One region of the Thalassotalea castellviae genome, then DNA from elsewhere that is predicted to be linked to it. Evidence: predicted binding sites of a transcription regulator. Region 1 holds the regulator's gene; the other holds the start of a gene.

Region 1 (5,810 bases):
TTAGTGACCAGCGCAGCAACTCTTGCTTTAACAGCAGGACTAGTCATCACGTTAGCAAAAAAACTGACTTCTGAAAAAGTAGTCATGTCGTTAAGCTGATTTAACTTAGAAAGGTTTGTAAATTAATTGTTAAATATGAATAACTCGGTAGAATTCATCAGACAACAAGATCGTTTTCAAACGACATTCACTTATGATGCGAGTTATTCATTGAATCAATCTATAAACCAACAAGCTGATAGCGATAAAAGTCAAAGTCAGCAAGTAAAAAACTTCCAAGAAGTATTTGCTGATTGGATGACGGAGCATGAAAAATTGCTTCGTCACATCATTACAGGTTTTGAAGCGAAACCGGCAATTCAAGATGAGCTTTTTCAAGAAATCGCTTTAAACGTTTGGCGGGCATTACCAACGTTTAGATTCGACTCTGCTGTTAAAACATTTATTGCTCGAATTGCCCATAATGTTTTGGCCACGCATGTAGCAAAATCTGTGCGTACGGTAAAAGCGGATAAAGATTTAGCCGCGGTACCTTCAGAGGCTGAACAAGACTTAACTCAACCCACTCCTTTTCAATCACTTGACCAAAAGCAACGTCAACAGCGCTTAGCTCATGCTATTCGTCAATTGAAGCTTGACCAGCAACAAGTGATCACTCTTGCGTTAGAAGGCATGAGTTATCAAGAAATTGCCGAAGTTTTATCTATTACCACTAACCTGGTCGGCGTACGGTTACAGCGGGCTAAAAAAGCGCTAACGCAGTTATTGGAGTCGAAATGAAAGACAATGAATCATCGTTAAATATGGACAAAGACACGCAAGCGCCTATAGCAGAGCAAACTCAAATGACCGTGACAGACGAGGCTCATCACTATGCCGTTGACGATAATAATGCCGTTGATGAAAACAATCCTGATGAAGCGACAATTTTAGATGAACAATGGCAAAGTTTAAGCCAAGACTGGCAGTCGCAACCTGTTGAAAAAACAGATATTCAAGCTTTGTTAAAACAAACGAAACGCCGTACTACTTGGGCAAAAACTTGTTTTGCTTTAAATATCCTCGCTACTGCAGGGTTATTTATTTCATTTTTTTATGGTGTCATAATTGGCGAGTTTGGCACGCCATGGAATCTATATCTAGGTGGTGCCGGACTTATGTCGCTTATTTTTGTGTATTACGAAATGAAAATTCGGGCAAAAACATGGCGCCAAATTAGTGATAGTCCAGATCAAGCCATAGAAAACGCCTTAGCAGGCTGTGAATCTTCAATGAAATATATGTCGTTAACTAAATGGTCTTGTCTTCCTTTTGGTGTTTTAGCCAATTGGTTTGTGTACTCTGTCGGTAAAGAAGGCGACAAACCTATGTTGGGGGCATTGATATTTATTAATGTCTTTATTGCGGTAATGTTTTTAATCACAGAGTTAATTCATCGAAAACGTAAAAAAGAGTTCAAAGAGCTCAATGCAAAGATTTCAAACTTATAACGGAATACTCATAAGAAAGATAAATTAAATTCGGGATAACTATTGATAGCTGTGTTTTATTTGTTGTTCTTTGGTTTTTTATTCGATATATTATCTTCAAGACGAATTAGATTTCGTTATTAAAAACTTTTACCGCATTTTAACCAATACTCACTGGAATAGCTCAGTACAAAATGAGCTAATTCAAGTGGGTTTTTACATGTACAAATGAGCCTCTTTAGGGCAGAATGTGCGGCATTAAAATTGAACTTAACAAGATAGCCTGTTGGTTTAGCTGCTGGCTCATTACTTGAGGATAAAATATGTTTACACGTGATATGAATATTGCTGATTTTGACCCTGAATTATATCAGGCAATGAGTAGTGAAGTGGTGCGTCAAGAAGAACACATTGAGCTAATCGCTTCAGAAAACTACTGTAGCCCACGAGTGTTAGAAGCACAAGGTTCGCAATTAACCAATAAATATGCTGAAGGTTACCCAGGTAAGCGTTATTACGGTGGTTGTGAATATGTGGATGTTGCAGAGCAATTAGCTATCGATCGTGCGAAAGAATTATTTGGTGCTACTTACGCAAACGTTCAACCACATGCTGGTTCACAAGCCAATGCCGCTGTTTTCCAAGCATTAGTTAAGCCGGGCGGTAAAGTGTTAGGCATGAGCCTTGCTCATGGTGGCCATTTAACTCACGGTTCGCATGTTAACTTTTCTGGTAAGTCTTACGAAGCATTTCAATATGGCCTTCACCCAGAAACTGGTGATATCAATTATGAAGAACTTGAAGCATTAGCGCTTGAGCACAAACCAGAAATGATCATCGGCGGTTTCTCTGCATTCTCTGGTGTTGTAGATTGGGCACGTATGCGTGAAATTGCTGATAAAGTTGGCGCTTACTTTTTCGTTGATATGGCTCATGTTGCAGGTTTAATTGCTGCAGGTTTATACCCGAACCCAGTTCCTCATGCTCACGTCGTTACTACCACAACGCATAAAACATTAGCAGGCCCTCGCGGTGGTTTAATTATTTCAGGTTGTGATGATGAAGATGTTTATAAAAAATTAAACAGCGCGGTATTCCCAGGTGGCCAAGGTGGTCCTTTAATGCACATTATCGCGGCTAAAGCGGTAGCATTTAAAGAAGCGTTAGCGCCTGAGTTTAAGGTGTATCAACAAAACGTTTTAGATAACGCTAAAGCTATGGTTGCGGTACTTCAAGAACGTGGCTATAAAGTGGTTTCAAATGGTACAGAAAACCACTTGTTATTGCTTGATTTAATTGATAAAGATATTACGGGTAAAGACGCTGATGCCGCTTTAGGTCGTGCTCATATAACTGTAAATAAAAATTCAGTGCCAAATGATCCTCGTTCACCATTTGTAACTTCTGGTTTACGTTTAGGAACTCCAGCAATTACTCGTCGCGGTTTTGGTCTTGAAGAAACGAAAGCATTAACGGGTTGGATTTGTGATATTTTAGACGATATTAATAACGAAGAAACCATCGTCAAAGTACAAGAAAACGTGAAAGAATTATGCTCACGTTTCCCTGTTTATAAATAGCACGTCGATTGGCGTATTAATTGATAATAAGCTTAATTGCTATTAACGTTTTTATTATCAATGTATTTAGATTAAAATGGCCGCCTTAGCGGCCATTGTTATTTTTGCGCTGTAATAAAATTTTTGGAGCGTTTCATGTATTGCCCATTTTGCTCGGCTACCGATACTAAGGTGATTGATTCTCGACTGGTGTCTGACGGACATCAAATTCGCCGCCGTCGTGAGTGTGTAGCTTGTCAAGAGCGGTTTACAACCTTTGAATCTGCAGAATTAGTGATGCCTCGCATTATTAAACGAGATGGTTCAAGAGAGCCTTTCAATGAAGATAAAATGCGCAGTGGTTTAGTTCGCGCGTTAGAAAAACGACCTGTAAGCGTTGAGCAAGTTGAATTGTCTATCAATAAAGTGAAGTCGCAAATGCGGGCAACAGGCGAACGTGAAATTAGTAGCGAACTGTTAGGCAATATTATTATGGGGCAATTGAAAGACCTCGATAAAGTCGCCTATGTAAGGTTTGCTTCTGTGTATCGCTCATTTGAAGATGTGAAAGAGTTTGGTGAAGAAATTGCCCGACTTGGCAGCGATAAATAATGCGCTAATTTGGCAAACATATTCCATATGAAGAATACATTTACTCCATCAGATCATCAATTTATGGCAAAAGCTATACGATTGGCTGAACGCGGAATTTATACGACATCACCAAATCCGAGAGTTGGTTGTGTGATCGTTAATCATGGTCAAATTGTCGGAGAAGGCTTTCATGAAAAAGCGGGTCAAGGACACGCTGAAGTACATGCGTTAGCAATGGCGGGTACAAATGCACAAGGTGCAACGGCTTATGTGACGTTAGAGCCTTGTTCACATGTTGGTCGAACTCCACCTTGTGCAAACGCTTTGATTGATGCCGGCGTTAGTAAAGTCATTGCCGCTATGGTTGACCCAAATCCTCATGTTTCTGGTCGAGGGCTAGCTTTGCTTGAACAGGCAGGCATTGAAACTTATTCGGGTTTACTTGAACAAGACGCAAAAGCGTTAAATTTAGGTTTTATTAACCGAATGACTTTAGGTTTTCCTTATGTGCGCTGTAAACTTGCCGCAAGTCTTGATGGTAAAACAGCAATGGCGAGTGGTGAGAGTCAATGGATCACGTCCAAATCAGCACGCCAAGATGTACAAAAATTAAGGGCACAAAGTTGTGCCGTAATTACCGGAGCGGACTCTGTTTTAGTTGATAATGCTCGAATGAATGTTCGATGGTCAGAGTTAGGTGATGCGCGGTTACATTACAAAGAGCAAGCAGTTAGACAACCGGTACGCGTGGTCATCGATACGAAAAATCGTTTAACGCCTGATTTAGCTTTTTTCTCAGAGGCCTCGCCAATTTTATTAATCAGAACTAGCATTGAAAATAATCATCAGTGGCCTCATTTTGTAGAAGAAGTGATCTTGCCAAAAGCGTTGAATAACGAGCACGTTGATTTATCCGCCTTGTTAAATACATTAGCAAAAAAAGAGTATAATGAGGTATTAATTGAATCAGGCATGACCTTAGCCGGTGCTTTTATTGAACAAAACTTGGTTGATGAACTTGTGTTATATCAAGCACCCAAGCTGATGGGACATGAAGGAAAAGGCTTATTAAATATGCCTTTTGTGCAAGCGTTATCGCAAGCAAAAACACTTACCTTTTCAGACATTACTTTAGTCGGTGCTGACTTGAAAATCACCGCAAAATTTACCTAGCAATTATTAGAGACACTACATGTTTACTGGAATTATTGAAGCGGTTGGAAAAATTAAACAAGTTAATATCAGTGGTGACGGCGCGCGTATAACCATTGATACACAATCGTTGGATATGAGTGACGTTAAACTTGGTGACTCTATTGCGACAAATGGCATTTGTTTAACTGTGGTGGCGTTTGATCAACATAGCTTTACTGCCGATGTTTCTAATGAAACATTAACTCGAACGGGCTTTGCGCATTACGGTGTTAATCAACAGGTTAATTTAGAAAAAGCCATGCTACCGACCACTCGTTTTGGTGGTCATATCGTCTCTGGTCACGTTGATGCCGTTGCAACAGTCAATTCGATAAAGCAAAACGGAAACAGTATTGAATATTGGCTCAGCATGTCAGAAGAAATTGCGCCTTATATCGCTGAAAAAGGCTCGATTACTATTGATGGCGTAAGTCTAACGGTAAATAGTTTAACGCAAGACCAATTTAGGCTGACAATTGTACCGCATACCAGTGAACAAACTATTATGCCAAGTTATCAAGTTGGCAGTAAAGTGAATATAGAAGTTGACGTAATGGCTCGCTATATTGAGCGATTATTATTGAAAAAAAGTAATACCCAACAAGCGCCTTCTGGCGTAACAGAAGCTTTGTTAATACAAAGTGGCTTTCTTAAAGGTTAGAAAGAGAAATTAAGAGGAAATCATGAATTTACACTCTCCAAAAGAGATCATCGAAGATATCAAACAAGGTAAAATGGTTATCTTGATGGACGATGAAGATCGTGAAAACGAAGGCGATTTTATTATGGCCGCGGAGTTAGTGACTCCTGAAGCGATAAACTTTATGGCTACTCATGGCCGTGGCTTAATTTGTATGCCGATGTCCGTTGAGCACTGTAAAAAACTTAATTTACCGTTAATGGTCGATAAAAATGATGCGCAATTTTCTACTAACTTTACGGTATCAATAGAAGCTGCAGAAGGCGTTACTACTGGTATTTCGGCTGCAGATCG
Region 2 (5,810 bases), on a different contig from region 1:
TTTTTAGCTTTTTCCTCGTACAAAAGAAAAGCGACTTATTCCCTAAGCCGCTTTTGTTGATGTACCCTTAGTTATAACTAAGAATGATTACATGAATATTACTTATCTGATGCGAATAAATAAGTTGGTATTTCCACGTATAATTTTAAGTAATGAAATACCTTTATTATCTTTTAAGTAATCACGTAGCTCTGCTATGTTGGTAACTCGGTGTCTGTTTACGCCACTGATAATATCACCAGCTCTTAACCCTATCATTGCTGCTGGGGTGTCTGCTTCAACGGCTTTTATTGCTACACCAAACCCTTTACTGTTATTTTCAAGTTCAGCCCCTTCAAGCATTCTATGAATACTGGCAGGTTCAACGTTGGCCGTTTCAGCTTTTTTCAAGACAACTGTATAGGTTTCTTCATCACCATCAGCTTTAATGACACTCAGTTTTACCTCGTTGCCTGCGCCAATCGCCCCTATTTTTCCGCGTAATTCACTAAATGACTTAATGCGTTTACCATTTACTTTGGTGATCACATCACCTGCTTCTATGCCAGCGATTTGTGCAGCAGAGTCTTCCACTACTTGCTCAACGAATGCACCTTGTGCACCTTCTAGCTCCATTGCTTTGGCAAATTCACCGGTAACACTTCGACCTGATACGCCCAATACACCCCGGCGAACTTCGCCAAATTCAATAATTTGGTCAACTAAGCTTTTCACCATATTACTTGGAATGGCAAATCCGATTCCGACATTTCCACCGTTCGGGCCGATAATAGCGGTATTAATACCGATTAACTCACCACGTAAATTAATTAAAGCACCACCAGAGTTACCACTGTTGATTGCTGCATCCGTTTGAATGAAATCTTCAAAATTATCAGCATTTAAACCACTGCGACCTAATGCACTGACGATACCGGATGTGACGGTTTGTCCTAGGCCAAATGGACTACCGATTGCCACCGCGAAGTCACCGACTCTTAATTTATCTGAATCGGCAATAGTGACTGCTGTTAAGTTTTTTGAATCAACTTGAAGTAGGGCAATATCACTACTTTCATCGGCGCCTATTTTTGTTGCTTCAATTTGGCGGCCATCTTTCAGCGTTATTTGTATCTCATCTGCTTCGTTGATGACATGGTTATTTGTGACGATATAACCTTTGTCAGCATCAATGATGACGCCAGAGCCAAGTCCTTGAAAAGGTCTTTCTCGTGTAGGGTTTTGTTGGCGAGGATTGCCGAAGAAAAACTTAAAAGCATCGGGGATATTCCTTTGTTGTACTTCATGTGTACCTCGAACAGAAATAAGCACAACCGCCGGCGTTACTTCTTCTAGCATAGGCGCCAAACTTGGCACTTTTTGGCCACTCACAGAAAAAGGGAGATTAGCTTGAGCAGGTAAACTCGTTAAAGCTAAACTACTGGTAAGTAAAACGCTGCTGATTAAAACTGACATTTTATTCATATGTAAGGACACTCCAAAAAGACATTAATACAAAAAAATATAAATACTCAATTAAAGACGTTAACCTGTGAACTAAGTTCCTAATTTTCAATATTGCTATTTGTAACAGATTGTTTCTTATCAGCAAAAAGCCCGCTTGCTTCACCTGAATAATCGAGTGGCGCTTCCGTGACTTCATTATCGCTTTTACGTTCTTCTTTATTGTGTCGAAGCGCAACAGTTTGAGCTAATTGTTCTTGGGTTTCTTTCGAGAAAAAAGGCATTGCGTCGCTTTCTTTAGGCGTCGCTTTTTGCAATAACTGCGTACTTTGCTCCATTTGCTGCATCGCTTTTTGGCAGGTGTTATTCATTTGCTCTAACAATTCTTTTGAATGATCTAAATGCTCAGCAACATCCACTTTATATTGCGCCAAAGAGGCTTCACTTTGATTTACTTTTTCTGCAAGCTTTTGATTTTCTTGATTAGAAGCAGATAAAAATCTACTTGCAAAAAAGCCTACAGTTGAGCCAACGACAAAAATGATGATTCCAATAACGATATCCATAAGCTTTTTACCTTTTATTTTGTTGCGGAAAATTGTATTCACATTAAAAATTGGTGAAAATAGAGATTAACACACTGCTTTTGTTTTTGCTTGCAGCTAAACGTTTTATCCTATTAGCAAATATGTATGCAAATATGTTTTTTTCAAGCAAAAACAAGCTTAAATAATAGATTATATTCACAGATGATTACGCTTTCCCCACTCGAAAAATATAGAGAAGACCTAAACCGCGATGATTTTCAATATGATGCCGCTCAAGAGAATGCGGTTAAAAATTTACAACGTTTATATGAATGTTTACAAAGTAAGCCACTACCGGTAACGGGTTTTAAAAAAGTTTTCAATCGTTGGAAACGCGTTGTCGCGAAAGCTGAAATTAAGCCTGTTCAAGGCATTTATTTTTGGGGAGGTGTTGGTCGAGGCAAAACTTATTTAGTTGATACTTTTTATGACTGTTTGCCGTTTAAAAATAAAATGCGAGTACATTTTCATCGCTTTATGCACAGGGTTCACCAAGAATTAGAAGGCTTAACTGGGCAATCAGATCCGTTAAAAATTATTGCTAAACGTTTCGCACAAGAAACGTGTATTATTTGTTTCGATGAGTTTTTTGTATCAGACATCACAGATGCCATGATCTTAGGAACCTTGTTTGAAGAATTGTTTGCCCACAATGTAACCTTAGTGGCAACGTCGAATATTATACCTGATGAGCTTTATCGTAATGGCTTGCAACGAGAAAGATTTTTACCCGCCATTAAATTAATTAACCAACATTGTGATGTTATTAATGTTGATAGTGGCGTCGATTATCGATTGAGAACGTTAGAGCAAGCTGAAATTTATCATGCGCCGCTGGATGAAAAAGCCGATGAAAATTTACATCGTTATTTCGATCAACTTTCAATTGAAGTTGGTGTAAACAATAAAGCTATTGAAATAAACAACCGCGAATTAGCCACGATCAAAGCTTCTGATGGTATTGTTTATTTTGAGTTTTCTGAATTGTGCGAGTCAGCTCGAAGCCAAAATGATTATATGGAAATTAGCCGTTTATTCCATACAGTATTAGTTGCTAATGTCACTCAAATGAATGTAGACAGTGATGACGCCGCTAGGAGGTTTATTGCTATGGTTGATGAGTTTTATGAGCGTAAAGTTAAGTTAATTATTTCAGCCGAAGTCGTGATGGAAGAATTATATACGACAGGTGGTTTAGTCTTTGAATTCAAACGTTGTTTGAGTCGTTTACAGGAAATGCAATCTCATGATTATCTTGCTTCGGAGCATTTGCCTTAAACTATAATTCAGTGATTAATTAAAATTTTGTTAAAAAAAACACCGAAACAACGCGGTGTTTTTTTATGCCAATTTTTTACGGGTTACTATATCTTGTGTTTTTGTTTGATTTAGATCGCAATATATAGTGCTTTGGCTTTGCCCCTTTCTTTTTTTCAGTATGATGTTGAAAAAAATGATAACAATTAAAGGGGAGATATATGCCGCTAACTGAAGAAAAACCTACTCACCATACGCTCAATATACAAGCCGCGTCGATTGATATTTGGGATAAAAAGTATCGACTTAAAGATAAACATGGTAATCCTCAAGAAAACACTATTGAAGAAACATTTGCTCGTGTAGCGAAGGCGCTTGCCGATATTGAGACAACGAACCATCAATACTGGTATGAAAAATTTCTTTGGGCATTAAACTCTGGCGCTTATCCTGCTGGTCGGATAATTGCTAATGCCGGAGCCAGTGAATTTAAACCTGCTACCTCTACGATAAATTGTACCGTGTCTGGGACCATCGATGATTCAATGACCGGTATTTTAGGCAAAGTCCATGAATCTGGCCTTACTTTAAAAGCTGGTTGTGGTATTGGCTATGAGTTTTCAACTTTAAGACCAAATGGTGCCTATGTCGCTGGCGCAGGGGCTCGAACATCAGGGCCTATGTCGTTTATGGATATTTTCGATAAAATGTGTTTCACCGTCAGCTCGGCTGGAGGTAGACGTGGCGCGCAAATGGGGGTTTTTGACATCTCTCATCCCGATGTAAAAGACTTTATTTTGGCAAAGCGTGAGCATGGGCGTTTACGACAATTCAATTTATCATTATTGATCACTGACGACTTTATCCAGGCGGTAAAAAATGATGCTGACTGGCCGCTCGTTTTTCCTATTTCACAACAAGCACTCAATACGGAAAATATTGCCCTTTCAGATCAAAGTAAGATCCTCTTTCGTGAGAATTATTTTGAAGACGACTACCTGAAGAAACATGATTATATTCTCAATGAAAATGGTTTAATCGCTTGTAAAATATACGGCCATATTCCAGCACATCGTTTATGGGACATGATCATGAGTAATACGTTTGACTATGCCGAACCGGGATTTTTATTAATCGATCACGCCAATGAATACAATAATAATTGGTTTTGTGAAAAATTACGCGCCAGTAATCCTTGTGGTGAACAGATACTACCTCCCTATGGCGCATGTTTATTAGGATCAATCAATTTAGTTAAGTTTGTTGATAAACCTTTTACTGATGCTGCACAGTTTAATTGGCATACGTTTAAAAACGTCGTACAGGTTTTCACGCGAATGCTAGATAACGTTGTGGAAATTAATGGCCTTCCTTTAGCGCAACAACAACAAGAAATTTTAAATAAACGTCGCCATGGTATGGGGTATTTAGGATTAGGTTCGACGTTAACGCTATTAAAAATTCCTTATAATAGTCAGCAAGCCATTGCTTTTACTGAAGAAGTTTCTAAGGTTATGGCATTGACGGGGTGGCAAGAAGCGTTAAATTTAGCCGAAGAAAAAGGTCCCGCTCCTGTGTTATTACAAACATTTAGTGTTACCAAACAAATGCTGAGTAAACGGCCAGAAATGGTCAAAGATGGATTTAAAGAAGGTGATAAAGTTAAAGGCTCAGTATTACATGCAAAATATAGCCGATATATGCAACGAATCGCCGAAGAAGATCCAGAACTTGTTGAGGCGTTAGCTAAAACGGGGGCGAGGTTTACTCACCATTCATCTATCGCTCCAACAGGAACGTTAGCACTTAGTTTGGGCAATAATGTTTCAAATGGTATTGAGCCAAGTTTTGCCCATGAATATCAGCGTAATATCATCCGAGAAGGAAAAAAATCAAAAGAGTCTGTTCCTGTCTCAAGCTTTGAGCTTTTAGCATACCGACATTGCATGAATGAAAATGCTGAAGTTTATGGTCAAGAAGGTGAAAATAGATTGCCTGATTATTTTACAGCCAGTGAAAATATTACACCGAAAGAGCATGTTGATATTCAATCAGCCGCGCAATATTGGATCGACTCATCCATTTCTAAAACGATAAACGTACCTACCGATATCGATTATCAATCATTTAAAGATGTTTACCTTTATGCACACGAAAAAGGGTTAAAAGGTTGTACAACTTTTCGTTTTAACCCCGAAGTACATCAAGGTGTGTTAGTGAAAGAAACTGATTTAGCCAATGTGCAATACCAATTTACCTTAGCGGATGGCACTACTATCCATGCCGAAGGTAACGAAGAAATAATGTATGACGGCGAAGTGCATACGGCGGCGAATTTACATGATGCCTTAAAAGAAGGGTATTACGGTAAATTATAACGACTTAAAGAAGAGAAAAAACATGCAAGAAATTAATCAAGCTATTACAGCAGCTAAAGTTAACACGCCTGAGGCGCAAGCAAATAATAACGAAGTAGAAACGTCAATCAAATTAAATGAAACGGTTAAACGACCTGAAATGTTA

What was found. Region 1 encodes NrdR, which represses ribonucleotide reductase genes. Its sites were predicted from a motif close to AAACACNANATNTNGTGTTT; they were not measured.
Region 2: a site for NrdR is predicted at 3,422-3,441, ahead of RM573_RS06640 (adenosylcobalamin-dependent ribonucleoside-diphosphate reductase). Genes of this name have one in related genera too.

What each region holds. Positions count from the first base shown of each region.
Region 1 is NZ_JAVRIF010000002.1:391,270-397,079, reverse strand. It holds gene RM573_RS05490 (ABC transporter permease) at 1-99, shown strand, start outside; gene RM573_RS05485 (RNA polymerase sigma factor) at 136-780, shown strand; gene RM573_RS05480 (hypothetical protein) at 777-1,490, shown strand; gene glyA (serine hydroxymethyltransferase) at 1,793-3,049, shown strand; gene nrdR (transcriptional regulator NrdR) at 3,185-3,640, shown strand; gene ribD (bifunctional diaminohydroxyphosphoribosylaminopyrimidine deaminase/5-amino-6-(5-phosphoribosylamino)uracil reductase RibD) at 3,668-4,795, shown strand; gene RM573_RS05460 (riboflavin synthase) at 4,815-5,477, shown strand; gene ribBA (bifunctional 3,4-dihydroxy-2-butanone-4-phosphate synthase/GTP cyclohydrolase II) at 5,500-5,810, shown strand, end outside.
Region 2 is NZ_JAVRIF010000003.1:58,328-64,137, forward strand. It holds gene RM573_RS06625 (Do family serine endopeptidase) at 103-1,464, opposite strand; gene RM573_RS06630 (Z-ring associated ZapG family protein) at 1,545-2,009, opposite strand; gene zapE (cell division protein ZapE) at 2,193-3,308, shown strand; gene RM573_RS06640 (adenosylcobalamin-dependent ribonucleoside-diphosphate reductase) at 3,509-5,665, shown strand; gene RM573_RS06645 (TSCPD domain-containing protein) at 5,688-5,810, shown strand, end outside.